3 regions of the Rossellomorea sp. GAMAL-10_SWC genome follow, and region 1 is predicted to be linked to each of the others. Evidence: riboswitches for the same ligand, from Rfam matches in the RefSeq annotation. Region 1 holds a riboswitch; each other region holds the start of a gene.
The links. A riboswitch is a leader RNA that binds a small molecule or an ion and turns the genes downstream of it on or off. The one in region 1 is predicted to bind S-adenosylmethionine.
Positions count from the first base shown of each region.

Region 2: it holds a riboswitch for S-adenosylmethionine, as region 1 does, so the genes downstream of both, metK (methionine adenosyltransferase) here and V5E38_RS08275 (bifunctional homocysteine S-methyltransferase/methylenetetrahydrofolate reductase) in region 1, are expected to answer to the same signal.
Region 3: it holds a riboswitch for S-adenosylmethionine, as region 1 does, so the genes downstream of both, V5E38_RS03330 (LLM class oxidoreductase) here and V5E38_RS08275 (bifunctional homocysteine S-methyltransferase/methylenetetrahydrofolate reductase) in region 1, are expected to answer to the same signal.

Region 1 is NZ_CP144911.1:1,689,648-1,700,837, reverse strand. Features, by position in the region: gene V5E38_RS08290 (homoserine dehydrogenase) at 1-852, opposite strand, end outside; gene metA (homoserine O-succinyltransferase) at 985-1,890, opposite strand; gene metH (methionine synthase) at 2,015-5,392, opposite strand; gene V5E38_RS08275 (bifunctional homocysteine S-methyltransferase/methylenetetrahydrofolate reductase) at 5,389-7,215, opposite strand; SAM riboswitch class I at 7,296-7,399, opposite strand; gene V5E38_RS08270 (terpene cyclase/mutase family protein) at 7,512-9,377, opposite strand; gene V5E38_RS08265 (hypothetical protein) at 9,392-9,688, opposite strand; gene V5E38_RS08260 (hypothetical protein) at 9,903-10,352, shown strand; gene V5E38_RS08255 (DUF3892 domain-containing protein) at 10,565-10,813, opposite strand.
Region 2 is NZ_CP144911.1:3,484,868-3,496,057, reverse strand. Features, by position in the region: gene V5E38_RS17285 (ABC transporter permease) at 205-1,011, opposite strand; gene V5E38_RS17280 (ABC transporter ATP-binding protein) at 1,004-1,768, opposite strand; gene V5E38_RS17275 (ABC transporter substrate-binding protein) at 1,781-2,773, opposite strand; gene V5E38_RS17270 (RrF2 family transcriptional regulator) at 2,946-3,434, opposite strand; gene V5E38_RS17265 (carboxymuconolactone decarboxylase family protein) at 3,673-4,116, shown strand; gene V5E38_RS17260 (hypothetical protein) at 4,187-4,714, opposite strand; gene pckA (phosphoenolpyruvate carboxykinase (ATP)) at 4,913-6,499, opposite strand; SAM riboswitch class I at 6,811-6,924, shown strand; gene metK (methionine adenosyltransferase) at 7,135-8,331, shown strand; gene V5E38_RS17245 (NAD(P)-dependent alcohol dehydrogenase) at 8,481-9,470, shown strand; gene V5E38_RS17240 (hypothetical protein) at 9,596-9,760, opposite strand; gene V5E38_RS17235 (hypothetical protein) at 10,232-10,837, opposite strand; gene V5E38_RS17230 (MarR family winged helix-turn-helix transcriptional regulator) at 10,998-11,190, shown strand, end outside.
Region 3 is NZ_CP144911.1:678,191-689,380, reverse strand. Features, by position in the region: gene V5E38_RS03355 (Ger(x)C family spore germination protein) at 1-822, shown strand, start outside; gene V5E38_RS03350 (hypothetical protein) at 1,473-2,180, opposite strand; gene V5E38_RS03345 (aldo/keto reductase) at 2,527-3,516, opposite strand; gene V5E38_RS03340 (histidine phosphatase family protein) at 3,565-4,149, opposite strand; gene V5E38_RS03335 (ATP-grasp domain-containing protein) at 4,415-5,371, opposite strand; gene V5E38_RS03330 (LLM class oxidoreductase) at 5,387-6,436, opposite strand; SAM riboswitch class I at 6,598-6,704, opposite strand; gene V5E38_RS03325 (Ger(x)C family spore germination protein) at 6,857-7,948, opposite strand; gene V5E38_RS03320 (SLC5/6 family protein) at 7,945-9,036, opposite strand; gene V5E38_RS03315 (spore germination protein) at 9,037-10,401, opposite strand; gene V5E38_RS03310 (FAD-dependent oxidoreductase) at 10,948-11,190, opposite strand, start outside.

The sequences.
Region 1 (11,190 bases):
TGCATTAAATTCATTGCTAACAGATGCTAATGGATGATTATGTGCAATTAAAGTTGGTCCAACACTAACTTCAATTCGATTATCGTTTCTCTTCGCGTAACCGATTAATTTCATTGTATAACCAAAGTATTTAGCAAAATCGATGTCTTCTGAAGATACTGAACTAATTCCTCGTACTTGCACATCTTCTAGTTCAACATCCATTGAAAAACCTAATTTAGCTAAAATTGTCATTTTTCTCGCAGCATCTAGTCCTTCAACATCAGATGTTGGATCTGCTTCTGCAAAGCCGAGTTCCTGAGCCTCTTTTAACACATCCTCATATGCTTTTCCTTCATTGCTCATCTTTGTAAGAATAAAGTTTGTCGTTCCATTTACAATTCCCATTAGCTTAGTTACACGGTCTGCAGCTAAACCATCTACTAAACTACGAATAATCGGAATACCACCAGCAACACTAGCTTCATAGAATAAATCGCATTTATTCTCATTTGCTACACGGAGTAATTCAGTACCATATAAAGCCATTAAATCTTTATTAGCTGTGACTACATGCTTTTTATTACGAAGAGCATGGAGTATGTATTGTCTTGCATCTTCAATTCCACCCATTACCTCTACTACAACATCTACTTCTGCATCATCTAAAATTTCATATGCATCTGTTGTTAATACATCCTTTTGAATTGAAATTGAGCGTTCCTTTTCAAGATCCTTAACAAGAACCTTCTTTACTTGAACAGAACAACCGATTTGATGGGCTAATCTATCCTGATGATCTTCAACAATTTTTACAACACCACTTCCAACAGTTCCAAGTCCTAATAGGCCGATAGATATACAGTCTTTCATATGATCTCCTCCGTTAAAATTTGATATTATTTCCATTATGGGAATGTTTTATGAAAATAGCAAACATTTTTTAAAATTTTCCAATTATTTTTATTTAGTATTTGACAAAATTATGAAACTAAAAATATAAAATTATAAATTGTAAGGGGTTTCTTGATAAACGTAATAATTTAACCAATTTGAGAAAAGTAGATTAGCATGACTTCTCCAACGTACAATCGGTTGTTTTTCAGGATTATCATTCCGGAAATAGTTTTTTGGTATAGCAATTTCCGCTCCTCTTTGAACATCTCTCTCATATTCTGATTTTAAAGTATTAATACAATATTCATGATGTCCAGTTGCAAAAATTTGCTTTCCGTCCTCACTAGTAACAAGGTGGACACCTGCATCATCCGATAGACTTAAAATCTTTAATTCTCCTATTTGATCGATATCTTCCTTCTTAACTTCAGTGTGTCTTGAATGCGGTACATAATACTCGTCATCAAAGCCACATACTAGTTTCACAAAGCGATCCTCTACTGAGTGTGGGAAAACGCCAAACATTTTTTTATCTAATGTGTATTTAGGAACACCGTAGTGATGATAAAGACCTGCTTGTGCACCCCAACATATATGCAATGTAGATGTTACATTTTCTTTTGTGAAATCCATGATTTCTTTAAGTTCCGACCAATATTCAACTTCTTCAAAGTCCAATGTCTCAACTGGAGCACCGGTAATAATAAATCCATCATATTTTGTATTTTGAATTTGTGAAATTGTTTTATAAAAGCTTGAAACATGCTCTTCTGAAACATTCTTGGGCTTGTATGATTCAGTACCGATTAAATCGATATCTACTTGTAGAGGTGAATTTGCAATTAAACGTAATAATTGCGTTTCGGTTTCAATTTTAGTTGGCATTAAGTTTAAAATGCCTATTTGAAGCGGTCTTATATCTTGTGACTCCGCTCGCTCTTTCGTCATATAGAAAACATTTTCTTTCGTTAGTATTTCCGTTGCAGGTAGATCTTTGTTGATAATTACAGGCATTTTTTCCACTCCTCTTTTTTCTTAAGAAAAAGGTAGTAGATTGATGCATCAACTATTTCTACTACCTATTTGAAATAACGAAATTATAGTTTTATTGAATCAAATGAATAATTATTCTCACTTTTTAAACTGAAAAATATCTTCCATCCTTATGCGAGAATACCATTGCAGTTACAGATGCTTCTGGTAGCATCATGAATCCTTCTGTCAAATTAATTCCAATTTCATTTGGATTAATTAACTTAAATAGCTTTTCTTGATCCTCAAGATTTGGACAAGCAGGATAACCAAATGAAACCCTGATTCCTTGATATCTTGCTTTAAAACGCTCAGACATTGTGAAATCTGGACGATCTGGGAATCCCCATTTTTCTCTCATTAGCATATGCGTTTTTTCAGCTAGACCTTCTGCTAATTCTAGGGCTAATGAGAATAAAACGTGACTCTTTAAATACTCCCCTTCTTGTTTCAATCTTTCGGCAATATTTTTTACTCGTGGGCCTGATGTTACAGAGAAGAATCCAACATAATCCATCTCATCACCAACAGGATTTAAAAAGTCGCTTATACAAAGATTTGGTTCTTTTCTTTGTCTTGGAAATTGAAAACGTTCAATCGGTTTTTTCGTTTCAGAGTCATAGATAATGACATCATTGCCATCACTTTGAGCCGGGAAAAATTGATAGATTACTTGGCAGTCAAAATATTCATTTCCATCTTTTAAGAATTCTTGAACTAACTCGTATAACTCTTGGCCACGTTCTTGATTTTCCCATTTACCTTTTACCCCCAAATGATGTCCTATTAGCATTTGGTAATTAATAAAAGGTGCCACTTGAGCTACTGGAATATTTTTAATGACCGTTTTACTTAAAGATGAAGGAACTAGGCAATCTGACTTTTGTATTGCTGATCTCTTTGTACTAACTTCAGGAACTGGCAATTCAATCACATTGTCTATTTTTTTAATTGCCTTTTTCTTTTCTTCTAATGCTTTTAATTCATTTGGATTAACAATTTTATTTGCTAAGTCTAAACCAGTCATCGCGTCATTTGAATAAACAACTAATCCATCGTAAATTGGCTGAATTCGATTTTCAGTAAATTTTCTAGTTAATGCAGCGCCACCAACTAATATTGGTGTGTCAATTCCTGCACTTTTTAAGTCACCAGCTGTAATAACCATTTGTTGAGCAGATTTTACTAATAAGCCTGATAAACCAATTATGTCGGGTTTGTTCTCACGAATCTTTGTAATTAAATCATCTGGTCGAATATTAATACCTAAATTGACAACATCAAAGCCATTATTCGTCAAAATAATATCGACTAAATTCTTTCCGATATCATGAACATCACCTTTAACAGTTGCTAAAATGACTTTTCCTTTTCTAGAGCTTTCAGTTTTCTCCATAAATTGCTCCAAAAAGTTTACAGATGCCTTCATTACTTCTGCACTTTGTAATACTTCAGCTACGATTAGCTCATTATTATTGAAAAGTCTTCCAACTTCATCCATCCCACTCATTAGTGGACCATTAATAATATTTAACGGTGTGTCACCACGGTCGAGACAAGCTTGTAGATCTTCTATTAATCCTTGTTTTGAACCTTCAATTACACACGCAGCTAATCTTTCTTCAATTGGAAGCTGTTCTTTCGGTTTTTCTTCTTTCTTTACTGAATTTCTAAAATGCTCAACAAATTTATCTAATGTTTCTTGAGACGTATGGAATAATAAATTCTCAGCAAGCTCACGTTCTTCTGCAGGAATTGAAGCAAATCGTTCTAGTTTCTCAGTATTTACAATCGCGTAATCAAGTCCAGCCTTTGTAGAATGATATAAGAAAACGGCATTTAACACTTCACGACCAGCGTTTGGTAAACCGAATGAAATATTACTTAAACCTAAAATCGTTAAACACTGCGGAAATTGATCTTTTATTAATTTAATGCCATCAATTGTTGCTTTTGCAGAACCGATATATTGTGTATCACCTGTTCCAACAGGGAAAACAAGCGGATCAAAAATGATGTCTGTCGCACGAATTTTATATTTTTCAGTTAATAGTTGATAACTTCTTTTTGCAATTTCTAATTTTCTTTCTGCCGATACTGCCATCCCATCTTCATCAATCGTACCCACTACAACGGCAGCACCATATTTATGAATGAAAGGTAAAATTTTCTCAAATCGCTCCTCCCCATCTTCAAGATTAATCGAATTAATAATCGCTTTACCTTGAATATATGTCAGTGCTAATTCAATTACTTTTTCATCAGTTGAATCAATCATGATTGGTACTTTTACTTTATTAACTAATTGCTTTACGAAATTTTCCATATCTTCAACTTCATCACGATCAGGATCTGCCATACATACGTCGATGACATGAGCACCTTTTTTCACTTGAGCTCTCGCAATTTCTGAAGCTTCTTCAAATTTTCCGTCAGCGATTAAATTTTTAAATTTACGCGATCCAATAACGTTTGTTCTTTCACCGACAAAAAGTGGTCTCATACTATCATCATAGCGAAGTGATTCTAACCCACTAACCGCATGATCCTCTCTTTTTTTAGGTTGACGAGGAGATATTCCACTTACAGCTTCTTTCATTGCTCTAATATGTTCCGGAGTTGTTCCACAACAACCACCTATAATATTGATCCATCCTTGTTCAGCAAAATCGCGTACTTTGTGCGCTAAAGATTCTGGTGACTCATGATAATGTCCATCTTCATCTGGTAAACCAGCATTTGGATAACATGAAACAAATGTCTCAGATAGATCTGACAATGAACGAACATGATCTCTCATAAACTCAGGTCCTGTTGCACAGTTTAAGCCAACTGAAATAGGAGAAATATGTTCAATGGCTAAATAAAAAGCATCAATTGTTTGACCTGCTAATGTGGTTCCCATTGGTTCAATCGTTCCGGAAATCATAACTGGTAATTTTTTATTTAATTCGTTAAATGCATTACTAATCCCAATACAAGCAGCTTTAACATTTCTCATATCTTGACAAGTTTCAACTAATAAAACATCTACTCCACCATTAATTAAGCCAGTTGCTTGTCGATTATATGCAGTAATTAATTCTTCAAAAGTCACACCACCTGTAACACTGATTGCTTTTGTTGTTGGACCCATCGCTCCTGCTACGTATACATCTTTACCCGATGCCACAACTGCTTGCTTTGCAATCCTTGTTGCAATTTCATTTAATTCAATATCTAAATGCTGTAAATTATAATCGGATAAAACAATATTCGTTGCTCCAAATGTGTTCGTTTCGATAATGTCAGACCCAGCAAATATATATTCCTCGTGAATTTCTTGAATAACATCCGGTCTTGTAACAACTAAATATTCATTACAACCTTCGTATTCTTCACCCCCAAAGTCTTCTGCTGTTAAATTTCTTTGCTGGATCATCGTTCCCATTGCTCCATCAAGAAGTAATATTTTTTCTTTTAATGCTACATCTAAAGTTTTCATAGTTGAATCTCCTCTTTATTGCTGCTTTTAGTAAATTGAATTAAGTCCTCTGTTATTTCATACTTCAAAAATGGAGTGATAAAATAAATGCCGTTAAATTTATCCTTAACATAATCAATAAGCTCTTTTGCAATTTTTTTCCCTTCATCAACTGCTCTCTCTGGTTCCACTGATGAAATTCTGTTTCTTACCTCTTCAGATAAAGTAATTCCTGGAACTTCGTAATGGATAAAATCAGCATTCTTCTTACTAACTAATGGCATAATTCCGATAAAAATTGGCTGTTTAATATGACGAGTTGCCTCATATAACTTATCAATCGTTTCAAAATCATAAATAGGCTGCGTTAAAAAATAATCCGCTCCCGCCTCGACCTTTTTTTCAAGTCTTTTAATTGCCGCATCAAATTTTCGAACATTCGGGTTAAAAGCTGCAGCGACAGAAAATCTCGTTCCATTTCCTAAGCTTTTACCGGAATAAAGTCTACCTTCATTCATTTCTTTAATCATTCGAATTAGTTCAAGTGATGCTACATCATATACTGAAGTTGCACCTGGAAAATCTCCTACCCTTGCTGGATCGCCTGTAATAGCAAGAACTTCATTTAATCCTAAAGTGGATAGCCCCATTAAATGAGATTGAAGTCCAATCATATTACGATCTCTACAAGTTAAATGCGTCAAGACTGGTACATCCAATCTTTGAAGTAGTGATGCCATTGCCACATTCGAAATTCTAGGTGAAGCTAGTGGATTATCTGCTAGCGTAATTGCGTCAACCCCTGCGCTATGTAATGCTTTCGCTCCCTCAAAAAACTTTCTAGTTTGTAATGTTTTTGGTGGATCTAGTTCTGCAATGATCGTCGTTCTCTTTTTTGCCTTTTCTGCAATAGTTTCATTCTTTTGTTCTTCTTGCTTAGGGATTGTAATTTTAATTGTTCTGTTTTTCACTTCTTTTTTTGTAACAGGCTGTAAAGTATCAATCTTACTTCGTAAAGCAGCGATATGCGCTGGTGTTGTACCACAACATCCACCGATTAGTCTTACACCTTGTTCAATAAATGGTTTTGCCATATCTTCAAAATATTCTGGATTCGATTTGTATACGTATTTTCCCTCATTGTATAGAGGTAATCCTGAATTAGGAAATGCCGATAAGTAACCATTCGTTGGTAATGAAACAGTATTTAATGACTCCAACATATGTAGTGGTCCTAGATGACAATTGATTCCGACTACATCTGCACCCAAATCGATTAAATTAGGAAGTATTTTTTCGATATATTGGCCACTTTGCATGACGCCAATTTCTTGTAGTGTTACTTGTGCAATAATTGGTAAATCTGTTCTTCCTCTTAATAGATTTAAAGCATCATATAATTCATTTTCATCATAAAATGTTTCAAGCATGATCCCATCTACGCCTTCTTCTAGTAACGCTGAAGCTTGCTCAAGCAGCATCATTTCACGTTCTAAAGGTGTCGTAAAAGTTGAACCTACATATTTCATTCCACCTATACCACCGATTACTAAAGCTCTTCCTTTTGATGCCGCTCTAGCATTTCTAACAGCCATTTGATTAATTTGCTTAACCAGCTTTTCCAAACCATATTGTCTCAGTTTTCCAGCATTAGCACCGTACGAATTTGTTTGAATCACTTCTGCGCCAGCATCTATATATTGTTCATGTATATGAATGATTCGATCACGCTCAGTAATATTAAGTTCTTCAAAACAGCTGTGAAGTCCACCAGAATACAAAAGTGTTCCCATTGCACCGTCACCTAAAACAATTCCATCTTTTAACTTTTCCAATAAGCCCATTCAATCACTTCCCGTTTAGATAAAATAAAAAACGTCATTCTCTCAAAAAAATGAGAGAATGACGTTTAAGTACAGATTACGCCTTATCTCTCATGTTTTAAACATGCTGGATTTAGCACTTTTTAGCTTTCGCTAAAGTTGCCGGGTTTCAAAGGGCCAGTCCCTCCACCACTCTCGATAAGGATTATTTAGTTATGTTCAATATAAAACAGTTTACTATATTTATATGATAAAGAAAAGACATTTATGGAAAGATTTCCAAAAATAAATTTATTTTGTTTACATAATAGTATTATTTAACTATTTTTATAGTGTGCTAGTGCTAATAGCGGATAAATTTCATTATAGCTATGATAGTGAATATAAAACTGACCAGGTAATCCTAATCCAGTTGGATAAGTTAATGCTTTATTTGATAATTCACTTTGAGTAGTTAAAAATTTAATCCCTTTTCTAATTATTTCATCTTCTTTATTACGAATTGAAAGTAAAGTATCGACTGCCCACGCTGTTTGACTAGGAGTGCTAAATTTTAAAGCAACATATTTATTTTTAACAGGTGAAAGACCCGATTCTCCCCAACCTCCGTCTTCATTTTGAATACTAACTAACCATTCCTCAGCTTTTTTAATTGCCTCATGATTTTTAGGTATTCCAACGGCTCTGAGCCCAGTAATCGCTGCCCAAGTCCCATAAATATAACAAATCCCCCATCTACCATACCAACTACCATTTGATTTTTGATTTTTTAAAAGCCAATTAACCGACTTTTTCACAATCGGATCATCGTTTGAAATCGTCGTATAGTTTCCAATAAATTCTAAAATACGTCCAGTTAAATCTGCAGTTGAAGGATCGATGATTGCATCTTTTGCATTTTCAATTGGTAAAAATGTTAACCATTTATTTGTAACATTTTTTTCGAAAGCTCCCCAACCACCATCATCATTTTGAAGTCCAAGTAAAAAATGAACTCCCCTTAACCAACTTTCATGAATTGTGGACTGATCCAAAGAACTTCTAGTTAACGCCCTTAAAACTGCACCAGTATCATCATTATCTGGGATAAAAGAATTAACATCAGAGAAGCCCCAACCACCAGGACTTAAATTTTTAGCATGAACCTTCCAGTCACCATACATATTTTGCTGTTTCTTAATTAGGTAGTTTGTGGATTTCGAAACAATCGGATCACTTACGTGGTAACCAGCTTCTTGAATTGCATATGACAATAATGCAGTATCCCAAACTTTTGATGGCGAATTTTCAATATGAAGACCTGCTTCAGTATCGGCTGCATATGAAAGAAGTCCTTGTAGCGCATTTTGAATGACAGATGAAGTAGATTCATAGCCTAAAGCCATTAAAGCATAAATCATATAAAACGTAGAAGTAGCATAGCTGTAAAAAGTTCCATTAGTTTCAATACGATCCAGAATAAATCTCTCAGCCTTTTCATATCCTTTCTGGTGAAAATAGAGAGGATACGAAGCTAGCTTCTTACCTTCCTCAAGTAAAAATTGATAAAAACTCCCTCGCTCCTCGTAAAACCATTCTACCTCACTAGTTTCCAAAAGATGATCGATAGTTAGATCATCATCCAATTTCACTTTAAATCGCTTATTTATACAAAGAATCATTGGAACTAAATGAACTCTAGCATAATTACTTAAATCAAATAAACTTAACGGCATTTTATCTGGTAGCAAAAAATAACTCATTGGAAAGTAAAATAATTTAGGATACTCAATTAAACCATGAGTGGCTAGAATCATTTTTAACATAAAATGCGTTTTTTTAATACCACCGTTTTCACGAATAAATTTTTCAGCTTTCTTCATACTTGAATGTTCTTTTGTATACTTTTTTGAGAGTAATAAAGCTATGTAAGCTTGTACTGTAGCATTTAAGTTTCCATCTTTTTCATCCTCGTATAATTTCCATGCTCCATTCGGATGTTGAAGATTGATAATCCGATCAATAATCCCATCAATGACCTTTTGATTTTTGTATTCAAGATCATTCATTAATAAAATCATAAAACTATCCGTTATTAATGAACCTTCAAAACAATATTCCCAAGAACCATTTTCATCTTGTTTTGCTCTAAGACGTTTGATCCGCTCTTCAATATTTCGTAAAACAATATTTTCGAGGTCCATTTTACCACCTCAGTTCAATTTTTTTCATCCTGATGGTATTTTTCCATTCTTGTTGAATGCTCAATTTCAATTTCTTCAAGTTCATCAATTTCTTCTGATTCCTCGATTTCTATTTTTTTACTAAAATAAACAATTGAAATTATAAAAGCTAAAAGGCTAAAAGGTAAAACAATTATTTTAAACCCAAACCAAGTAAATGAATGTAAAATATGAAAATAGCTACCTAGTAACAAGCAATAAATGAGTAATAACAGGTCGATAACAATAACACCGCAAAATGATTTTACTATTTTTATTAAAAAAGGATTCAACTAGATCACACTCCATTACTAATCTATGATTTAAATGTGAAATAATGAATTATTCTGTGTAATTAGTACCTGTTAATTGGAAAAACAACAAATTTTAGTGGGAATTTCAAACTTTTATTCTAAAGTATTTAAATTGAAAATCTATTAAATGTCTAATCAGAAACTATTAAAACTGAATATAGTGAGTGTATTGATAGTAAGGAGGGTTTTTAGTATGGCAGTAGAATTTGAAGATTTCAAAGCTTTAAAAGAAGAAATTCAAGAGGTGCTTGCGGCAGCTAATCAAGATGGTCCAATCAATTTTAATTTTTTCAACATTGAAATTAAAGAGAATCGCATCCAAGTCGAACAAAGAGCTGAAGGCGGAGGACAAATTAATCGAAATGTTGGAATGAACGCAAATCAAGGCGGACAAAATGCTAGAGACAATAGCCAAACAGCAAATGAACGTTCGCAATTTGCAGATGGAAATGGTCGAAGCGGTATTGCTGGAAGAAATAACGATGAATTAGGCGGACAGCAAGGAATTAAAATCAGAGACAGCAAAATCAAAAGAAGCAAAATCAGAACAGATTCCGAACACAACGAAAGCGCTGGGACTGAAGAAGCAAACGGCGAACAATTCCAATTGCCAAGATTAAATAGACTGAATAGAACAGAATAAATGACTTACCCACTTACAGACTCATATTTTTAAAGCGTGGACAAGCTATGCTAAGATTTAAATAGAAGATGCCTCATCATGATTGAGAATGTTGATCTTGAAATCTATTTGCAATTATGTTCACTCTAGTTCATTTTAACTTGACGAAAAATGAGTAGATCTAATAAAAAACCCACGAGGAAAATTCCTAGTGGGTTCACTTCATTTTTGACTTAAAACTCCGGTAAATTACTCAAATTATTCTCTGCTATACCATCCGGTTCACTTCTGAGGATATCACGACCATACTTATGGATTACATCTACATGTGCTAAATTTCCATTTTTTGCTTCCTGTAAAGCTTGAAGATAATTTAGTTCACGATTCAAACTTGTTCTAAAACCAATTAAATCACCATCTTCATTTTTACGAACAGCAACAATATGTTCCTTGTCCTGATTTACTGATTCCTCTACCATCATTTGTTCGTCATCACTTTGATTTCTATACATTTCATATGCTTCTTCAAATCGATCTTGCGTCACTTTTGCATCCTCCTTTTATCATTAGTTTTGCCAATGTAAGAGGATGTAAAACTAATTAGTCCCAGATGAAGGATAAACTACTTCAACTTATAAAGCATTAATTAGTTTTAACTTACTTTTTACTTAATCGATTTTGAAAAAAAATGCAATTGTAGCAGAAAACAGTGCAATTATTATTGTCGTCATCATAATTTTTTAATAGAATCTATTTATCACCAAAGATTCTATTATTTACACTTATTAACAAAGCCTCATAAAAATCTTTTTTAGATGGAATATATATAGTTGTATCTATGTACTGTTTCATATTTTTA
Region 2 (11,190 bases), 1.8 Mb from region 1:
CTATGGGATAAGCGGGAAGGCTGAGACCCCACAGGCTTGCCGAGGAGGCGAAAGAATTTCGCCCCATGGAAAGCGAGCATCCTGTAATGGAAATCAACATTACTCTACTCCTTTTATGAAAATTTGATAATTAATTGAAAAGTTGTTTTTCAACAAAGAGAAAGCTCACTATAGTAAGTGAGCTTTAAGTCATATTAAACCAAATTATTTCTTTATTGTTTTTCGCTCAATATATTCAACAATAATATACATCAAAGCAGCACATACACTTATGATTAATACACTCATTAGAACAAGAGTGAAATTAAATACTTGGAAGCCATAAACGATTAAATAGCCAAGTCCGTTTTTTGAAACTAAGAACTCTCCGACAATCACTCCTACCCAAGCTAATCCGACATTTACTTTTAATGTTGAAATGACGGTAGGTATACTAGCAGGAAAGATAACATTTTTAAAGATTTGAGTTTTTGTAGCTCCAAAACTTTTAATGACTTTTACATAATTTTCATCTACCTGTAAGAAGCCTTGATAAATAACCAGCGCTGTTATGACAAAACTTATTATGATCCCCATGGCAATTATGGACGAATATGAGGGGCCAAAAATTACAATGATGATTGGACCAAGCGCGACTTTTGGCATGGCATTAAAGACTACTAAAAATGGATCAAGTACTTTTGAGGCAAATGGATACCACCAAAGAATGATTGCTAGAATGATCCCGATAATTGTGCCTAAAATAAATCCAACGAGTGTTTCAGTGATTGTAGTCATAGCATCATGGTAAATGGAGCCATCTCCCAATTTTGCGATGAGTAAATCGTAAATCTTAGAAGGTGAACTAAACAATAATGGGTCAATTAGTTTTCGATGACTTAAAAGCTCCCAAGCTATAAAAAAGATAATAATAATTAATAGTTGGAAGAAAAATATGAGTAGCTTTTTACGGCGATTTTTTTTGACGATACTAGTGTGATAGGATTTTAGTTCGTCATTTACTTTATCCACGTTTCTCCAACTCCTTCCAAATCGCAGAAACATAAGAAGAAAAGAGTGATTGGTGTCGTGTTTCAAAAGGAGAGCGAACACGTAATTCTTCTGGTAAATTGAAAATTTTTGATATTTTTGTAGGCGCATTTGTTAGCGTAATAACCCGATCACACATAGCTACCGCTTCTTCAATGTCATGTGTTACTAAGATAGCAGTAGTATTTAACTTCTTAAATAAGTTGAAAACTAATTCTTCAAGTTTTACTTTATTTTGATAGTCTAGAGCGGAAAATGGTTCATCTAATAATACAATCGAAGGGCTTGTTGAAAGAGTTCTCACTAAGGCAACGCGTTGTCTCATCCCACCTGATAATTCTCTTGGGTACGCATTTTCATAATCCTTTAATCCAACTTCATTTAACAATTCTAGCGTTCGATTTTTATTTTCTTCGGTATCCTTATCTAGAATCTGAAGACCTAGAAAAATATTTTCTTTAATTGTTTTCCAAGGGAATAAATAGTCATGCTGAAGCATGTAACCAATTTCTCCCGATTTTATATCATAAGGCTTCCCTTTAAACTTCACTGAACCATTATATGGTGTAAGCAATGAGGAAATAATCGATAAAAGTGTGCTTTTTCCACAGCCACTTGGGCCTAATACAGATACAAATTCACCTTTTTCAACTTCAAACGTTAAGCCATCCAATATTTTAATTGCCTTTTCCTTCGATGAAAATACATGAGAAATATCATTAACTGTTAGATAACTCATTTTGTTAACCAACTACTTCTCCGTAGATTTTTCGGCAAATTTTGTATCAACTAAAACTGAGTGTGGAACTTCTTTTGGTAATACACCAGAGTTCTTCATAATCTTTTGAAGATTATTCCACTCATCTTCTTCTAATATTGGATTTGTTGAATAAGAATTTTGAGACTTATAACGATCAATAACTTTTACTGAAATGTCTAAAGGCGTATCTTTAAAGAATGGTGCAACACTTTTTGCAATCTCTTCTGCAGAATGGGTATCAACCCATTGTTCAGCTTCATAAATTGCATCTGTAAACTTTTGAGCTGTTTTCGCATTCCTCTTCAAATAACTTTCTTTTGCTATAAAAGCAGTGTAAGGAACTTTTCCAGACTCCAAGCCAAATGAAGCAACGATTTTACCTCTTCCTTCTTTTTCCATAATACTTGCTGTAGGTTCAAATAATTGGACATACTCTCCAGTACCTGAAGCATATGCATTCGCGATATTTGCAAAGTCAATATTCTGAATAAGGTTCAAATCTTTATGTGGATCGATCCCATGTTTACTTAGGACGTATTCGCCAACCATTTGTGGCATTCCACCTTTTCTTTGACCTAAAAATGTTTTGCCTCTTAGTTGATCCCAATTAAATGGTACAGTTTGATTTCTAGCTACTAGAAATGTTCCATCAGTTTGAGTCAATTGGGCAAAGCTTTTTACTGGGTCATTTGCCCCTTGAGCGTATACATATATAGTTGTTTCTGGCCCAACTAATCCTATATCTGCACCGTTTGACAATACAGCAGTCATCGTTTTATCTCCACCAGCAGTAGTTGTTATTTCAACATCCAATCCATGCTTTTTGAAGATTCCTTCACTAATGGCCACATATTGAGGTGCATAAAATAATGAATGTGTCACTTCTGCAACTCTAACCTTTGTGGTACCATCTTTAGGTTTATCTTTCGAACATGCACCTAAAATAGAAGCAACTAATAAAAACAAAATAACGAGCCATTTGATTTTCATTTAATCCCTCCTAATCGAAAATATACAATTAGCCTATGCAATAGGAGAAAATGGGTGAATGCGGAGTAAAATGTGCTAAAATCGCTCGGTTACATATGAGTTATCTGATGTGGTTGAACAAAGAAAAACCTCTCTTACTTCCTTTTTTAGGAAATTAGAGAGGTTTTTATCTACTCTTTGAAAAATATTTTCGAGTATCTTCACGTATTTCGTTAGGCAAAACACTTTCTAATTCTTTGTTTAACCATGACAGTGTTTTACTGCGTAAATACTCATGCATTTTTTCTTCGGCAGAGAGCATGACTAAATTGATCGTGCAGGTGGCACTTGCAGTACAACCTTTTTCTCTAATAAGATAGCCGTTATCTTTAATATTTTTACATTGAAATATAGGCTTAGAACCTTCAATTGCTTCAATTACATCCCAAAAAGAAATTTCTTCTGGAGATTTAGCTAGTTTAAAACCACCTTTAACTCCTGGAACTGAACTGACAATACCAGCTTTAGAAAGCTTACTAAAAATCTTTGAAAGATATGTATCTGAAACACCTTGAAAGAAGGATAGGTCCTTTATTCCAATCGGAGAATCTTCAGGAGTGTCAATTAAATAAACAAGGCAATGAAGTGCATACTCAACTCCAACGCTATACTGCATCAAAACACCTTCTTCATAAATGAGATTATTTTTAATTAATCTTAGAAATGTTTTATTTCTTTGTCAAACATTTACTTTTAGGAGTAACTCAAAGTTAAAAGAAGTTTGACATAATGAAATAAACAATTTAATATAGATGGTATAAATCGGCGATTAACTTTGTCGCCAATTTATATATTTCCAAAAACTACAATTAATTCAATTATTTTTAGAATTAACTTTTTTAGGGGGAATTAAAATGGAAAAACAAATTAATTATTCAAAATTAGCACCAGCAGCACTTAAAATAATGATGGAAATGGAAAAGTTTATTAAAGCAACTGATATAGACCATAAACTTCGTGAACTTATCAAAATTCGCGCTTCACAAATAAATGGTTGTGCATTTTGCCTTGACATGCATACTTCTGAAGCGAGGGAAATAGGAGAAACGGAACAACGTTTATACTGTATTAGTGCATGGAGAGATTGCGATTTTTACACAGATGCAGAAAAAGCAGCTTTAGAGTTAACAGAGCATATTACACAAATTTCGAATAAAGGTGTTTCTGAAGAACTATATAATCGTGTAAGTAAACACTTTAGCGAAGAAGAATATGTAAATCTTGTATTCATAATCAATCAAATTAACAGTTGGAATCGTATTTCTATTTCTATGGGAAATAGACCTGCTGAAAAATAAGATTCTAATTATATTTGATAAAAAATAAAAAATGAGCCAATCTTCGGCTCATTTTTTTAATGTAATTTTTTCAATTCTTATGAAAATTTTGTACCTTTATAACATCGCTTTTTATTAATTTATTTTTATTAGAATATATTTTTATAGTGTAGAAATCATTATTATTTTTAATATAATTTTTTTGATCTATTGTCATATTTGAAGTAGCAATAGAACTATTGAGATCAAAAACGGCTCTTCTATTTATGATTTCGTATACTTCATTATGATTTATTTCTTCAATATTGACACCAAATATTGATTGGACTTTTTTAGGTAGTTCTATTTCTATTCGACCATTTTTTATATCGTTTTTAAAACGTTCCGGTACTGATACGACCAAATAATATTCAACTCCATAAAGTAATTGATTGTCAGAATTTTTTATTTCAAAATATCTTTTGGATAAAGATTCAATATTCGGCTCACTTTCTTTAGATGTTTGTGAATCATGCTTATCTAATTTTTGAGACGAGGTACCAGTATTAAGTAAAAAATAGGTAGTTAATAAAATTGCTGTAAATGAAAAAATCAGAGTTAATAACTTTATTGATCTCATTAAAATCCTCCATTAAATCCGATAAAATAACTGGTGAGTATTAATGATATTCAGTCAAATTCAATATTATATTAATCTTATTCTTTAAATGTAAAAAATTTCCTTTTAATGAGTAATCTAGTTGTTAAATAAAAAAAGGCTGCCAAAAAGTCATAAATCCCGACTTATTGGACAGCCCTTACATTTTACTTTATTAGATTATTTTAAAGGTCCACCAAGTTCAGCTAATTTAGCATCAAAGCCTTCAAATTTTTTGAAGTTTTCTTTGAATTTAGTTACTAATTCAAGAGCTTTTTGATCATAAGCTGATTTGTCTTCCCAAGTAGTTGAAGGAACTAATACGCTATCAGGTACACCAGGTACATGAGTTGGAATTGCTAAACCGAAAAACTCATCTTGTGTAGTTTCAATGTTGTTTAAATCACCTTCAAGTGCAGCGTGAACCATTGCTCTTGTGTAAGAAAGATTCATACGTTTACCAACGCCATATTCTCCACCAGTCCAACCAGTGTTTACTAAGAATACATTTACATTATGTTTTTCAATTTTTTCACCAAGCATTTTTGCATATTCTACAGCTGGAAGCGGTAAGAATGGTGATCCGAAACATGTTGAGAATGTTACTTGTGGAGAAGTAACGCCACGCTCAGTACCTGCTAATTTACTAGTAAATCCACTTAAGAAGTGGTACATAGCTTGCTCTTTTGTTAGTTTACTGATTGGAGGTAATACTCCAAATGCATCAGCTGTTAAAAAGATAATTGCATGCGGATGACCAGCAACACTTGGCTCAATGATATTTTGAATTGCTTGCATTGGGTATGCAGCACGAGTATTTTCTGTTAAAGTTGTATCATCATAGTCAGCTAAACGGCTATCAGATTTAACAACAACATTTTCTAACACTGTACCAAATTTAATTGCAGAGAAAATTTGTGGCTCTTTTTCAAATGTTAAATTGATACATTTAGCGTAGCAACCGCCTTCAATATTGAATACACCATTATCTGACCAGCCGTGCTCATCATCACCGATTAACTTACGGTCTGCATCTGCAGATAATGTAGTTTTACCAGTTCCTGAAAGTCCAAAGAATAATGCTACATCGCCTTCGCTACCTACGTTAGCAGAACAGTGCATTGGTAAAACATTATTTTGTGGTAATAGGAAATTCATGATTGAGAAAATAGATTTTTTCATTTCTCCAGCATATTCCGTTCCACCAATTAAGATAATTTTCTTTTCAAATGATACAATAACAAATGCTTCTGAATTTGTTCCATCAACTACTGGGTCTGCTTTAAATGTTGGAGCAGAAACAATTGTAAATTCTGCTTCATGAGTTTGCAGCTCTTGCTCAGTTGGGCGAATAAATAATTGATGAGCAAATAAGTTGTGCCATGCAAATTCGTTAATTACTTGGATAGGTAAACGATACTCCGTGTCAGCACCAGCAAATCCTTTAAATAAGAATAATTCGTTACGATCTTTTAAGTAGTTAAGTACTTTGCTATATAATTTTTCGAATACGTCAGCAGAGATTGGTTGATTTACTGAACCCCAATCGATTAAATTTTCAACAGATGCCTCTTGAACAATAAATTTATCTTTAGGTGAACGTCCAGTATATTTGCCTGTTGAAACGCTAACTGCTCCTGTTGACGTTAAAATTCCTTCTTGTCTTGTTAGGACTTTTTCAACTAACTCAGAAACGCTTAGTTGGTTATACACTTGATTACTAGTAAGTAATTCGTTTAATTCAAAGTTTACATCAACTGTCTTCATATACTAATACCATCCTTTAAATATAATTTGTCTGCCATGTAGGTATCTCGATAAATAGTATAACACATTTATTTTAATAGTGTATACTATTAGTTGGCAAAATGTGTTATGAATTTGATTAAAAAATAAATTTGAGTAAAATTTACTTATTTAATGAAGTAGTTTATTAAATGTAAGTATAATAATTAGTAATTTCCCATTAAATAGAAATGAATGTAGAGATAAAGTTATTGTAGAATTATGTTTAAGTTATGATGAAAATTGTTGACAAGAAAGTGAAATTTTAATATGATACTTTTCATACGGATACTCTCTTATCCCGAGTAGGTGGAGGGATACAGGCCCTACGAAGCCCAGCAACCTCACTTTTAGTGAAAGGTGCTGAACCTGATGCAAGACTTTTTTTATGTCTTGGACGATAAGAGCGAAAGGTAAATAACCAAGAACCCTTTCCTCATGTAATATTTGATAAGAGGAAGGCTTTTTTTTTGCTCAAAACTTAAATACAGTGGCAATTTCGTAATTTACACTGAGTTATCTTTATCTTAAATGGGAAACATAGGAATAGGAACAAACTTTTTATTCTTATGTTGAGAAAAAAGAGATCCGTCACATTCAATTTAGGAGGGGACTCAATGTCACAACGTCGTTTATTTACTTCAGAATCAGTTACAGAAGGACATCCAGATAAAATCTGTGACCAAATCTCAGATTCAATTCTTGATGCAATTTTAGCAAATGATCCGAATGCTCGTGTAGCAGCGGAAACTTCAGTTACAACAGGTTTAGTACTTGTTGCAGGTGAAATTACAACTTCTACTTATGTAGATATCCCAAAAATCGTTCGCGAAACAATCCGTGAAATCGGTTATGACCGTGCAAAATACGGATTTGATGCAGATACATGTGCAGTTTTAACTTCTATCGATGAGCAATCAGCAGATATCGCTCTAGGTGTAGACCAAGCTTTAGAAGCTCGTGAAGGTAGCATGACAGATGAAGAAATTGAAGCAATCGGTGCAGGAGACCAAGGTTTAATGTTCGGTTTTGCTGTAAATGAAACACCTGAATTAATGCCACTTCCAATTTCATTATCTCACAAAATTGCTCGCCGTTTAACTGAAGTTAGAAAAAATGAAACAGTTTCTTACTTACGTCCAGACGGTAAAACTCAAGTAACAGTTGAGTATGATGAAAACAACAAACCAGTTCGTATTGATGCAATTGTTGTATCAACACAACATGGTCCAGAAGCTACTCAAGCTCAAATTGAAAATGATATTAAAGAACTTGTAATTAAACCAGTTGTACCAGCTGAGTTAATTGATGAAAACACAAAATTCTTTATCAACCCAACAGGTCGTTTCGTAATCGGTGGACCTCAAGGGGATGCTGGTTTAACAGGTCGTAAAATTATTGTTGATACTTACGGTGGATATGCTCGTCACGGTGGTGGCGCATTCTCTGGTAAAGATGCAACTAAAGTTGACCGTTCCGCTGCTTACGCTGCACGTTACGTTGCGAAAAACATCGTGGCTGCTGGCTTAGCTGATAAAGCTGAAGTTCAATTAGCATATGCAATTGGTGTAGCTAAACCAGTTTCAATCGCTATTGATACTTTTGGTACAGGTAAAGTTTCAGAAGAAAAATTAGTTGAAGTAATTCGCAACAACTTCGACCTACGTCCAGCTGGAATTATTAAAATGCTTGACCTACGTCGTCCAATTTACAAACAAACTGCTGCTTATGGTCACTTTGGCCGTACAGATATCGATCTTCCTTGGGAGCGTACTGATAAAGCAGAAGTTTTAAAAACTGAAGCAGGTCTATAATAAATGATTAAGGCTGAATATGGCATATGCTATATTCAGTCTTTTTTGTTTAGTTAGATTCACACTGTTTTATTCTACATAGAGGTATACTTAAAAATCATTTTTCATAGGTTTAAATGACTCAATTAAAGTTTGTAATGGAGGAACCAATGAAAGCGATTATATGTACAAAATATGGTCCACCAGAAGTTCTTCAAACAACAGAAGTTGAAAAACCAAAAATAAAAGATGATGAGGTATTAATTAAAATACACGCAACAACTGTAACCGCAGGAGATGTAAAACTTCGAAGCTCCGATTTTCCTTTTATGTATTGGCTACCTTCACGACTTATGTTTGGCCTCACTAAGCCGAAAAATCAAATACCAGGTTGTGAGCTTGCAGGAGAAATAGTCACAGTTGGCAAAAACGTAAGAAATTTTAAAACAGGTGATCAAGTTTTTGGATATAGTGGATTTACTTTTGGAGCTAATGCTGAATATATCTCTTTACATGAAGAAGGTGTTCTAGCTAAAAAACCAATAAATATGTCCTTTGAGCAAGCTGCAGCTGTACCTGTTGGGGCGCTTACTGCATTACACTTTCTAAGGAGAAGTATTATTCAAAATGGACAAAAAGTACTTATTTATGGTGCTTCAGGAAGTGTTGGAACATATGCAATTCAGTTAGCTAAATATTTTGGTACAGAAGTTACCGCATTATGTAGTACATCAAATTTAGAATTGGTAAGGGCTTTAGGGGCAAATAAAGTAATTGATTATACAAATGAAGATTTTGCTAAGAGTAAGAAAACTTATGACATTATTTTTGATACGGTAGGTAAAAGCTCCTTTCCTAATTGTAAAAGATTGCTTAACAAGGACGGGGTCTATTTATTAAGTGCAGTATGGAAGCTTTCAGTTTATTTTCAAGCTATATGGAGTAATGTAATTAGTAATAAAAAAACCATACTTGGTGTAGCGAATATGAACTATGAAGATTTAAACTATATAAAAGCACTTATTGAAGCGGATAAATTAAAAGCTGTTATTGATCGACAGTACCCGCTTGAACAAATTGTTGAAGCACATCGTTACGTAGAAAAAGGGCATAAGAAGGGGAATGTCGTTATTAACATTCGAGGGATTTCAGACTGTTGACAAACGCTTGCTTTCTTCGGTGCTTCACCTCTATATACGGTGCTTATTACCTGCGTCTCAAAAAATAAGCTAACTTTTTATTTACACAAAGAAATCCCTCAAAATGACTTTTTGAGGGATTTCTTTTATAGATTTTCATTTTGCTGTCTGATTTCTTCTCCAGCTAACATTATATTGGCTGTTTCAATTTTACGGTGCTCATCCACAGAATGGCCTGGATCAAGATTATTAAGGTCTGCTTGTATTTTCATTTGCTCTTCATTTCTGATGGGGTTATTTTTTTTGCTCAATTTCATTACCTCCATATATATAGTAGAGAGTAAGTGAAACTCTCGTTGTTTTAGTCTTAACGAATTGACTAACTTCATTCTAATTTTTAGAAGTAATTGATTTTACTTGCTTAATTCATTTATTAATTTTTTAAAGGTGAGATAAGCAGGCTTAATCGTATAATCATCCTTCATAATACCAAATTGATGAAATAGGTCGTCTTTTGAACTATCAGCATCCCTTAAACCAAAAAAATTCATAATGAGTAATATTTAATTCCTGACGCAGTGAATAGACTGTTCGAATAATTACCTCAAGTACGATTGATTGTTGCTCATATGACCTTTCGATTTGTATAAGTGGATTTTTGCCGGTAGGCCATCCATTCTCTGTAATGTGGATTGGAAGAGTTGACGGGAAACCATTACTATCCAATATTTCTCGAAATTTACGTAGTATGTTTTCTACTGAAACAGCAACTTCCTCAATTTTTAATGGTTCCTCAAATACATAACATAAAAATTATGACCTACATAATCAATTGATTGAATGAATTCGTCCCCACCAATTTTTATTAAATTTTCCCAAAAATGTGGAACTGTCTTTTCTCCCTCAGGAACTGAGCCAAATCCAACTTTAATAGGTAAATTGCTTTTTTCAATTTCTACTTTTACAGTTAGAACGCCTTGTACAAGCGCTTCTAATACATATGGTTTGGAGCCATCCATAAATGATAAATTAGGTTCATTCGTGATTTGAATTGAATCAAGGAAGGTGCCATACTCTTTAATTACTTTACGAACAAAATCTAACCAATAATCTAGAGATAGACTTGGATCCATGAGGCAGCCAATTGTTAAATCACCTAATAAACCTGCTTTTTTATATCGATTTAGAGCGTTAAATACTTTTTCTTCTGTTTCTGGTCCCATATAGACTGCATACATTCTTGGTAAAAGCTGATTAGTATTGCCTTTTAGCTCTTTAAGTGCAGTAGCTATTTTTTCATAATTATCATCAGGACCAGTAGCTAATCCTATAGGTGTACCAGCTACGCTAAGAGGATAGACACTAAAAGTTAATCCAGTTGAATTCATCTACACCACTCCTTTAGTTAAGTAGTAAATAATTATTTACTTTTTAATTTAGCTTAATTTATTGATTTATGATATTATCGAATTATATCTCGGGTAAATAATAAACTTTTATTTACTATATGTCAATTTAGAAATTTTTCCTAGAAAGGTTTGTAATAAAATGAATTCAAATCCAAATCAAATCGCAGAGAAGTTTATCCAACTACTACCTTTAGTTTTTAATAAGTTTAACAAGCAAAGCTCTAAAAATACTTTAAAGATTAAGCAATCCGAGCTAACTCATTTGCAAAGTCATATACTAGAAGAATTGTTTCAAACAGTAGATGGAATTTCAATTACAGAGCTAGCTCAAA
Region 3 (11,190 bases), 1.0 Mb from region 1:
GAAAGAGATTCTAAAATTCGTGTAAATATTCCAGTTATTATTGCAAGAAATAAAAGCGTTGATGAAATAATGAATAATATAGTAGCACTTGATAAAATATCTTCTAAATCAATTGTAGGTAAAATTAAAAATACATCAGCCCTTTTAGGTGAAAATCAAGAAACATTAATGCGTGAGGCAATTTCTGCAATTTCTAGTAGTGGTAGGGAACCAGTAATAAATGGCGTGAGCCTAGAAAATGAAAGTGAAACATCACAAACACTTGAAAATGCTAATAAAGTCAATTCTAGTTATGATCGGATAAATGGCATAGGGATTTTTAGAGATGGAAAATTAGTTGGTTGGTTAGATGGACCACCGTCACAATCTATACAAATTATTGATAATCTGATCAAGGAAATGAATGTAGAAATACCATGTAATACAAAAGAATATGATTCGATGGAGCTTTCCCGGGTAAAATCAAAGACGGAAATTAAAATAAAAGATAATATTCCAATAATAAATATAAAAATTAAATCAATTGGCCATATTGACGAAGTATTATGTAATGCTGACTTTGATAAAGCAATAACGCTTAATAAATACGAAAAAACCGCTGAAAATGTTATAAAACAATCAATAGAAAAAGGCATTTCTGAAGTAAAAAAACTCGGTGGAGATGTATTTGGATTTGGTGAAAAATTATACATGGTTAATCCAAAAATTTTTAAAAAATATGAAGGGAATTGGAATGATACATTTAAAAAAGCAAAAGTTACAGTAAGTGTTGACGTTAAAATTAATAATGTCGGAATGAGAAGGAGACCTTATCCATATTAGGAGACCAGATACTTTAAAAATTAGAAATCAAAGTATCTTCTGGAATGGATGGGATAATATTGGAAAGATTAAAAAATCACCTTCACCAGATAAAAGAATCAAGAAAAAGATAGATTATTTAACAGATTCTTTAAATTAAATTTCTTATTCCTTTTATTAAGAATAAAAACCCCATTTGGAAGCTACAAAAGCCCCCAGCACTATTTGGGGGCTTTTCAATGTAATGCAATTTATTGTAATCAATATTGAAAAAGTTCGAATACTTAAGTAACTTCGTCGTAAAGTAGTATATTTGATTGTTATGACGAGGTTTTACTAGTATATCTTTACAAGTCATCACGAATATAGTGTCACACTTAGAATTATTTCTTATAATCAAGAAATTTGTAGATATTTCCCGGGAATTTGTAAAAATTTGATGTTAAATAAAATCTAATATTTAAAAGCATTATTTTAAGCTGAAATAAACTTATATCAGCAATTAAAAAGATTTTTGAATTAATTGCAATCTGTATCAGCCTGCGATACCTACTAAAAAGCCGATACATCCTTGTGGAAGTATCGACCTGAAAGTACATATTTAAGTATTCATTTTCAAAAGTTTTAATCAAATTTTACAAGATTAGCATAAAAAGATTTTAAAAGTTCCTTTATTTTCTAAATAAAGAGAAAAGCCATCCCCATTTTTCTTTAGGCTTTTGGATCACAACTTCTAAACGTTTATTAAAATTATCTTGTGATCGCCATTCTGTTCGCTGTTCTTCTCGCATGTTTTGTATTTCTTCTTGTAAAAAATCAATTTTTTGTTTTTCATGTTCCAGTAATGTCTCGTATTGGATTTTTTGTTGTTTGGCTAATTCTTCGATTTTGGTATAAGTTTTTTTGGATGAATTCCCAATATTTGCACTTATATCATGATGATCTTGTTGAAGCCTGGAAACCGCCGTTTTAAGTTCTGTCATATCATTTTTCATTTGAACATTCATTTCACGTGCAGCTGCGAGTTCACTGACTAAAAACCTTAAAAACTCTTTTAATTGATTTGGGTCATGAGGTAAATTTTCATATGTATCGGATATGGCAATTTGTGTTTCATCGTAACCTTCTAATCTTTCTTTTTGTTGAAAAACGAGGTCTTTTGCAGTATCTTCCAGGGGCTTTTCTGAATCGCGTAACGCTATAAGCACTCTAATATCAGATTGAACAAAGATACGTCGATCGCCATCTTTCAAGAACTCATATCCATTGCGCTCTAAGATTTGACCATACTTTCGAACAGTAGGTGTTGCAATACCCAGTTCTTCTGCTACTTCTTTGGAAGAAAAAGCTCGTTCATTCGGTTGTATATCACTTCGCATAACGGACCTCCTTTTTAACAAATATGAAGGATTTTTCGGCATATTGCAACATATATCACTGTGATATGAAAAAACAAGTGTTGATGTCCTACTTCAAAAGTTTTGAGTGAAGTGCTCTTACAAAAGATTTTCCAATAAAAATATTGAGTTGGAAACGGCAAAAATTACAGCTTGTACAGTTGATTTATGAATTATTCTACAAGTAAGTCTTAGAAAAGCAATATGAACGATATATATACTAACTCATACGTTATAATCTAGAGATATTGATAGTGAAATTACCTAAAAAATCCCCTCTTCACACATAAGGAAAATAGGGGATTAACTCATTTTACTAAAATTAACATTAATTAGAGCCTAAAGCACCAACTACCGGATGTGGAACATAAGGCTCTTCCAAATACGCAACTTCTTCAGCCGTTAAATTAACCGACAATGCACCAACTGAATCTTCTAGATGTGAAATTTTAGTAGCCCCAATAATTGGCGCTGATACTGGCTCTTTCTGCAGTAACCAGGCAAGAGCTATGTTTGATTTTGTTACTCCATGTTTTTCAGCAATCTCTGCAACACGCTCCACAACAAGTCGATCCGTATTTTCAGTTGCACCGTATTTAGATTTTTGAATTTCATCAGTTTCAGATCTTAGCGTCGTATTTGACCAATCACGTGTCAATCTTCCTGATGCAAGTGGACTATATGGAATGACGCCGATTTTTTCTTCCTTACAAAGTGGCAGCATCTCCCTTTCCTCTTCACGGTATATGAGGTTCAGATGGTTTTGCATCGAGACAAATTTGGTCCATCCATTTTTCTCTGCAACATGTAGAGACTTCAGAAACTGCCATGCATACATAGCGGAAGCACCGATATATCTTACCTTACCAGCCTTCACTAAATCATGAAGTGCCTCCATTGTTTCTTCGATTGGTGTGTTATAATCCCAACGATGGATTTGATATAAATCCACATAATCTGTTCCGAGGCGTTTAAGACTTTTATCAATTTCACTCATAATATGCTTTCTGGAAAGTCCTGAACCGTTAGGACCTTTGTGCATAGGGAAATATACCTTCGTAGCAAGTACTATTTCATCCCGATTGGCATAATCTTTTAAAGCTCTTCCAACAAATTCTTCACTAGTACCATCTGAATAGACATTCGCCGTATCAAAAAAGTTGATACCTAAGTCTAGTGCCTTTTTAATGATTGTACGGCTACTCTCCTCATCGATTACCCATGGATGGATCCAACGTTTAGCGTCTCCAAATCCCATACAACCAAGGCAAAGTCTAGATATTTCTAATCCTGTATTTCCAAGTTTTGTGTATTCCATTTTTATATTCTCACTTTCAGAAATATGTAATCTATTAATCTAAAATAACTATACTTGGACTACATCACTAAAATTATGATTGATAATCTCTACTAATTTAAATTCCCTGTTCTCATACTCAAATTTTAGGATGCAACAATTTCCAATTCGATCTTGCTGCGTAATAGAGCTTTTATGTTCCCAATGCCTCATAAAATTTCGCAATGCTGCTCCATGAGAAACAGCTAATACCACTTCATTATCTTCTTCCATTATTTTTTGACATGTAGTAGCCATTCTTTGTTGCAATTCTTTTTGATCTTCTCCACCAAACTTAACAAAAAAGTCGCCATACGGTAACGGTGGATTTAAATCTTCACTCTCACCTTCGAACGTTCCGAAATTCCATTCTTTTAAGCCTTTTAATCTTGTATATGGCAATTCCGTCACAATCTCCAGCGTATCGCTCGCTCTTTCTGATGTAGAACAATAGGCATGATCGAAAATAATATTTTGTTCTTTAAAGTACTTTGCAGCAGCCTCTGCCTGTTTAATTCCTAATTCTGTAAGTGGAGAATCACACGAGCCTTGAATTTTCCTTCTACTATTAAATAGTGTTTGTCCATGTCTCATTAGATACAAAGTCTTTTTCATTCGTATCCCCCTTTTCTAATCTAAAAAAATAAGTTTCGGGTAACAGATTTTGTTTCAAAATTAGAGATTAACTTACAATCTAATATTATCAATATTATATTTTTAATCGTTAGCATATTCCTCTTAAATGATTGCCTATTACTCTTAATTTCAAGTAAAAGATTTGAAAAAAAATAGAAAAACAAAAAAAAACGAACACAAAAAGGCCCAAACCCTTGTTATACTTCGGTTTGAACCTTTTCAATTTCAAAGCAATAATTGCAAATTAAGACGCTGTTGTTGTACTATATTTTTCTTCCAAAGTCTTCTTTAAGAATAAAGCTACTTCAAGCATTCCGTACTTTCCAGATTTTGCTTCGGCATCAGAATTATAGTTTGTGTTTGTATTGATATCGTAAGTATAAATTTCACCTTCAGCATTTCGGATAAATTCGATTCCGGCAACTTGAATACTATTTTTAACTAGAACTTCTTTATATTTCTCTAAAATTTCGTCGTCAAAACCTTCAACAATTTCGAACTTAGGTTTCTCTTCGACTTCTTCACCTACTGGGCAGAATAAATCACCAATTTGGCATGCATCCGCTGGGCATAGTTCAAACCCTTCCGAAGTATCTACTTTAACAGCATAAACAAAGTTTCCGCCAACAAACTCGCAACGAGTGATGTAGCTTTCAGGTGATTTGATGTATTCTTGAATCAGTGTAATACCATCGACCGGTTCTTCAAAAGTCGGTCCATCGACATAAGCTTTTAAAGCATCAACACTATGGAATAACTGGACGCCTAGCCCTTTACCAGCGCGATTATGCTTCGTAATAAATGACTGTCCTTCAAAGCTATTAGCTGCTTTAAGAATGTTTTCTTTACCAACAGCTGCAATCGTTTTTGGCGTTTTAACACCATATTTGTTTAACTCTAAATATTGTAAAACCTTACTAACTTCTAGCTTCAAGGCATTCGTGCCATTTAACACCGTACGACCATGTGCTTCAAGCCAAGCTAATACTTGCCCAGTAAATTCCGCTGCGAAACGATGATCACGTGTATGAGAAGAAGCACTCATTCTGCTATAAAAGATCCCTTCTGGTGGTTCAGTTGATAAATCTACCGTACCTTCGTCTAGATGCCATTCCTCATAAGGAACTCCAAGCTCCTCTAATCTTTTTGTTAAATGCACAGTCCACTCACTATTTTCATGAATTACGTATACTTTGCTCATCTTTAAATCCCCTTTCTAGCTTTTTATTAAACTACGTTTTTGTTCTACTAATGGCATAACTTGCTTTGAAAAGCGTTCCATTTCCTCTAGTTGAGGTGAAAATTGTAATAATAATAAGTCTAAGCCAGCTTCTTCAAATTGTAAAATTCGGTCTGCAATTTGCTCTGGTGTTCCTACTAGTTTTGGTCTAAGACCACGATTAGAAACTGAGTAATCTTGTAATTGTATTTGTTGCTCTAATTGTGATTTTGTCGTGAAGTCTTTAAAACCAGCATATCCGCTTGAATCTTTCACTGTTGTAATTTTTTCTAGCTCAGCCAAAGCCTCTTCTTCTGTATCTCTACAAATAACATAAGCAGCCATACCGAAAGAACTTAAAGGTGCATTACCAGTTTGTTCACGGCGTACTTTCATATCTGTTACTTTCTGATTAATTTCTTCAATTGTTCCACCGTGCATCACATATGCGTCACATTTTTCAACGATTGTTTGCTTACCTTTTTCACTTTCACCACCTGCATAAAGAATCGGGTTTGGTCTTTGGACAGGTTTTGGAGCAAGTTTCGTATCCTTTAAGTCGTAAAATTTCCCTGAATAATTGAACGTTTCTTCTGTCCATAAGCCTTTTAGGACATCAATAAACTCCTCTGTACGAGCATAACGCTCATCATGTTCTGTAAAAATACCGCCATATTGACGAGCCTCTTCTGCCCACCATGCAGAAACGACGTTTAGCGTAAAACGACCGTTACTGATTTGATCGATATTAGCAGCCATTTTTGCTGTTACTGCAGGATTATGAAAACCTGGACGAATCGCAGTCATAATTTCGATTTTTTCCGTTACTGCAGCAAGTGCTGCTGCTGTTGACCAAGCTTCAAGTGAATCATGCTCTGGACCTTTAATATCGTTTAAATATAATTCAGCAATTAAAGTAGTCGAATATCCCCATCTTTCAGCTGATTGAATGACCGCTTTAGCATATTCAAATGTTGATGGCATGCTTTCGTCATCCACATTACGTAACCATCCTCCAAAAATCGGTAACCAAAAACCATATTTCATTTCTATTCTCTCCTTCATCCTCAAAATTGTCTAGTTTTCGCATTGGTTAAGTTGGATTTATATATAGTGGAATTCAGTTTTTGTTTAACCTTCCGCGAAATAAATAAAAAAAGAAAAAAGCCTCTTTCATTCAGAAAGAGGCATCGGAAACAATTGTTTTCGACTTATCTATCAGAATGATTTCATTCTGCAGGAAGTGGCACCGTTCCTAAATAAGGAGGTTGCCGGACGTCATAGGGCCTGATCCCTCGGTCACTCTCGATAAGTTTGAATTATGTAATTTCTTTAACTGAATCATAAATCCTAGTAAACACATTGTCAATAAGGGAATTCAAACATTTTATTAAGATAGCGCTTTGATCGTTGTATTTATTAGAAAAAATAAAGTTTTATAATTATTTAATTGACATTAAATCGAATTTAATACATAGTACCAGTTCCCTTTAGTTTCACTTCTGATTTTACTCGAAATTCAAGTTTCGGATAAATTTCTTCCCACTTATATATTTCTTTTTTTGTCACTCCGTATTTTGCTTGATAGTTTAAGCCAAGTCCAAGTGGATCAACATTTAATTCCTGTAGACGTACTAGAAATTTTTTTGTTCTTGAGCTCAAAATGATTGATGCTTTTTTCTCATACTCTTTCAATTCTCTATTTTGATGTAATGATTTTTTAGATTCTTCAATAAATCCTTTTACCTTTATATGAACGTCTACATATGGCTTTTTACTTTTAGGGACAACGATTTTCATGTCAGATTTCGTATTTCCAGCACTTACATAAAATTGATTTTTTCCTTTTCCAACATTAATTAATGTTGTTTTTTTTGGATTTAATAGCTCATTAAGTAATCTTGTTTCATCGCGATTTAATACTGCTTTAAATTTTGTTCCTTTAAAAACGGCGGAAGTATTAATTTTAAAGGAACTATCGAACGGTTCAATAATAGGTAAATATGGATCTATACCGTTTTCCTTCAATCGCATATAATAATCATTAAGTATCTCTGCCATAACGTATGGTGACCTATTTGATTCTTCATTAAAAGCTAACACAACAGCGTTACCCGCTAATCTCTCTGATTTGACCTTCCATGATAAAGTTTCTTTTGCAGAAGGTTCTCCTACAGCTACATAAGCAACGCCTTGAATATCTGGCCGTTTAATAAACCACTTCATCAAATCTATTTGGTTTTCAACTAGTAGCTCTTTATCGATAAGGATTACCCTACAATGAGCAAAATCTAATTTTTTATCTACTAAAGATTGGATTATTCTAATTGCCTCAGAAACTGAAGTTGATTTTTGAGAGATAATTTGAAAATCTGACTTACCTGCTCCAACCTGTGCTGAAGGGATTGCTAATTTCACTGACACAAGGTAGACCCCATTTTCATCTGTTTGGTCGATTCCTATCCCTACGACAAAAAAACGTTTATCAACATCAAGTAATTGGCAACCAGACATAAAACTTAATTCCATAATTAACAACAACGTTAAAATACGTTTCATGCTCTTTGCCTCCGAGATAAGAAAAAAATCAAAAATACTAATATAACTTCAGCTGGAAAACGGATATTTTGCCATATTTTAATCAGATCAAATAATTCTCTTTCGTTCATAATCATCTGCAGTATCATCGTAACGACTCCAAAAAATAGTAAGATCATAAACCCATAATATTTCCTTTTTTTAGCAGGTTTCAAATTATAATTAAAAAACATTCCTTCAAATAGTTTTAAACCAACATGCCATGTTAATATGCCAAATAGAAATGACAATAAAAGGAATATATAAAGCATCAAATATAGCACTCTTTCGATAAACCCATATTCCATTCTTAGAGAATCAGTTATAAAGATCCAAGGAAACACTACTTCATTGACTCCTTTTACACCTAAAAAAGCAATTGGGACGAAAAATGTAAAACTAATTACCACTAATCCGATTAAAGGCAAAACCCAAAGAAATTTTACAACCTTTTTAGTATCAAGATAACGATTGAGGATTGCTAAATTTATATACCCTGTGAAAAAATAAGTAGCAGCAGTAATAGAGCTATAACTAGGCATTTGCCAAAAGTAGTGGAGAATTCTTTTAATATGGACGAAATAAAAATATTTGCTTGACATAGCTTTATAAACGATAAAAAAAACAATTGGAGTAGCAACAAGAACCATTATTTCAATAACGTTTAGTATTGATTTTGTATGAGTATTTGCTCCAAATATAACAATAACTAGAAAAAAAGCTAAAACGTATTTCATATTTAACTCAGGAGTTAAGTACAGTACAGTTATATAAGTAAATGAAATTAAAACAAATGCTCCTGCAGCCAACCACATAATGCCTAAAAATGCTAAGTAAGTGTTTTTAATAAATGAGGGTAGCCGATTGGTAAAAATTTCAGGCAATCCTTTATTAGGAAATTTACTTATTCCGATCGTAAACAAATAAATAAAAATTCCGCCAATTAAAATACTTAACACCATAGATATAAGAGACCCATTAAATCGTTCGCCAATTAAAACCATTGGTACATTGATAATAATGTTCAACATCATTGTTAACAGTACAGTATTGTAAAAGTGACGAGTCAACTAGCTTTGCCCCTCCTTTGGGTTCTCACTTATCGTTTCAACTTTATCGGAAGATCCCCATTCAATCGCTAAAAAAGGAGTCCCAAAGCTTCGCTTATTAGCTAAATAACAGATAAGTAGAAGCATACCTCCGACTAATCCAACCATTCCAAATAGAGTTGCTAATATAATCAGTGGGTATCTAATACATCGAATTGAGAAACTCATTGAACTGATTGGGATCGTAAAATTAGAAATGGCAACAAATGCTGTAATAATAATCATGATGGAACTTACAAGTTGTGCTTGCTGTGCGGCTTGTCCAAGGATAAGTCCACCGACAGTCGTAGCTGTTGGACCAATTACTCTTGGTAGTCTAATACTAGCTTCCACTAACATTTCAACAGCTAACATCATAAATAGCACTTCAAAAATTGATGGATAAGGAACTCCTGCCCTACTACCTGCAATCGTCAAAGTAAGTTGTGACCTTAATATTTCCGGGTTATACGAAGTAATTGCAATATAAAAAGCAGGTAACACCAATGTTATAAAAAGGGCAATATATCTTATTGATTGCAAAAGTTTTTTTATCCAGAATGAATGATATAAGTCATCCATTGAAGATATAAAATCAAAAAATACAGTAGGGGTACTCAAAGTAAATGGCGTTCCATCCATAACAATAGCAACCTTTCCTTGGGCAAGATTTAAAACAGTTCGATCAGGTCTTTCTGTTATCATCATTGTAGGAAATAAATGAATCTTTTTATCAGAAAGTTTACTTTCTAATTGACCAACTGCTTGTATTACATCCACCTTTACCCTCTTAAGACGACTTTTTAATTCATCAATTACCTTTTTATCTGCATAATTAGAATCATAAAGTATTGCTATATTTGTTTTTGTGATTGTTCCAACTGTTTGATACTCAATGCTTAATTTATTGGAAGGATATCTTTTACGAATTATCGCTATATTTGTACTGAGGTCATGTGAAAAAGCTTTTTGTGGCCCTTGAACTGATGTTTCTACTGAAGCTTCTTCTGATTGAGTATTCATAGTACGAATTGCATTAAAAGAATAAATCCCATTCGAGATGAAAATTAATACGTTACCAGAAATAATATATTCACCTAAATACCTTTTGTTTTGAATCGACTCACAATTAGATAGGGAGAGTAAGTGTAACAGAAATTTACTTTCTTTATCACAAAGCATAAGTGGTTGGATGATATCAGTTTTAATTTTATCTGCGTCACATAAATCTTGAAGATAAATTAAACAGATTTGCTGTTCGTAATATTCAAAAGAATGGACAACTAAATCTTTTGATGCCTCAAATTCTTGTTTAAGCGCATTTATTACTGCAAGTTGACTTCTCATCTTATGCTTCCCTCCTTTTATTTCTTTTCATATTTTTTTAGTATGTCAACTTAATGTCTATCCATTCTTTTCAAATTCCTGTTTTTCCCTTTTCTATTAACATTTTAATTAGATATAAAGTTGCATTTTGACAAATGAAGCCTTTATCAGAATGAATTAGTTGATTTCGGATTCTCGCTGTTTTCCTTACTCATGAACTGAGTTACTAATTTTCAGATTCTTGCTGTTTTCCTTACTCATGAACCATTTATTTATGTGATCGCTCATCTTAGTAGTTTGAATAAGGTACGGTGATAAAATCACTACATTTATGATTTCTGCTTCTTTACTTACTCATAAACCCTTGATGAGTTACTACATTTCGGATTTCTGCTTCTTTACTACTCATGAACCCTCTATGAGTTACTATATTTCGAATTCTTGCTTTTTTACTTACTCATGAACCATTTATGAATTATTATTACATTTCGAATTCTGGTTTTTTCCTTACTCATGAACCCCAATTAAACGAAAAAACCCAACAAATCGTTGGGTTAGTTACATTACTTATAAATTATTAATACCATTTGCAGTCCGAACTCCTGCTTCAATTGCCCCTTGCATCCACCCAGGAGTAGATGATGCATGTGAACCCCCAAAATGAATTCTTCCTTCTGGAGAACTAATATAGGGACCGAGCTCTTTTTGTTGATTCGGTTTATACATAACAAATGCACCACCGGATAATGAAAATTGTGTCCAGCTCTGCGAATAACCTACTAAAAATTCTTTATAAACCACATCACCAAA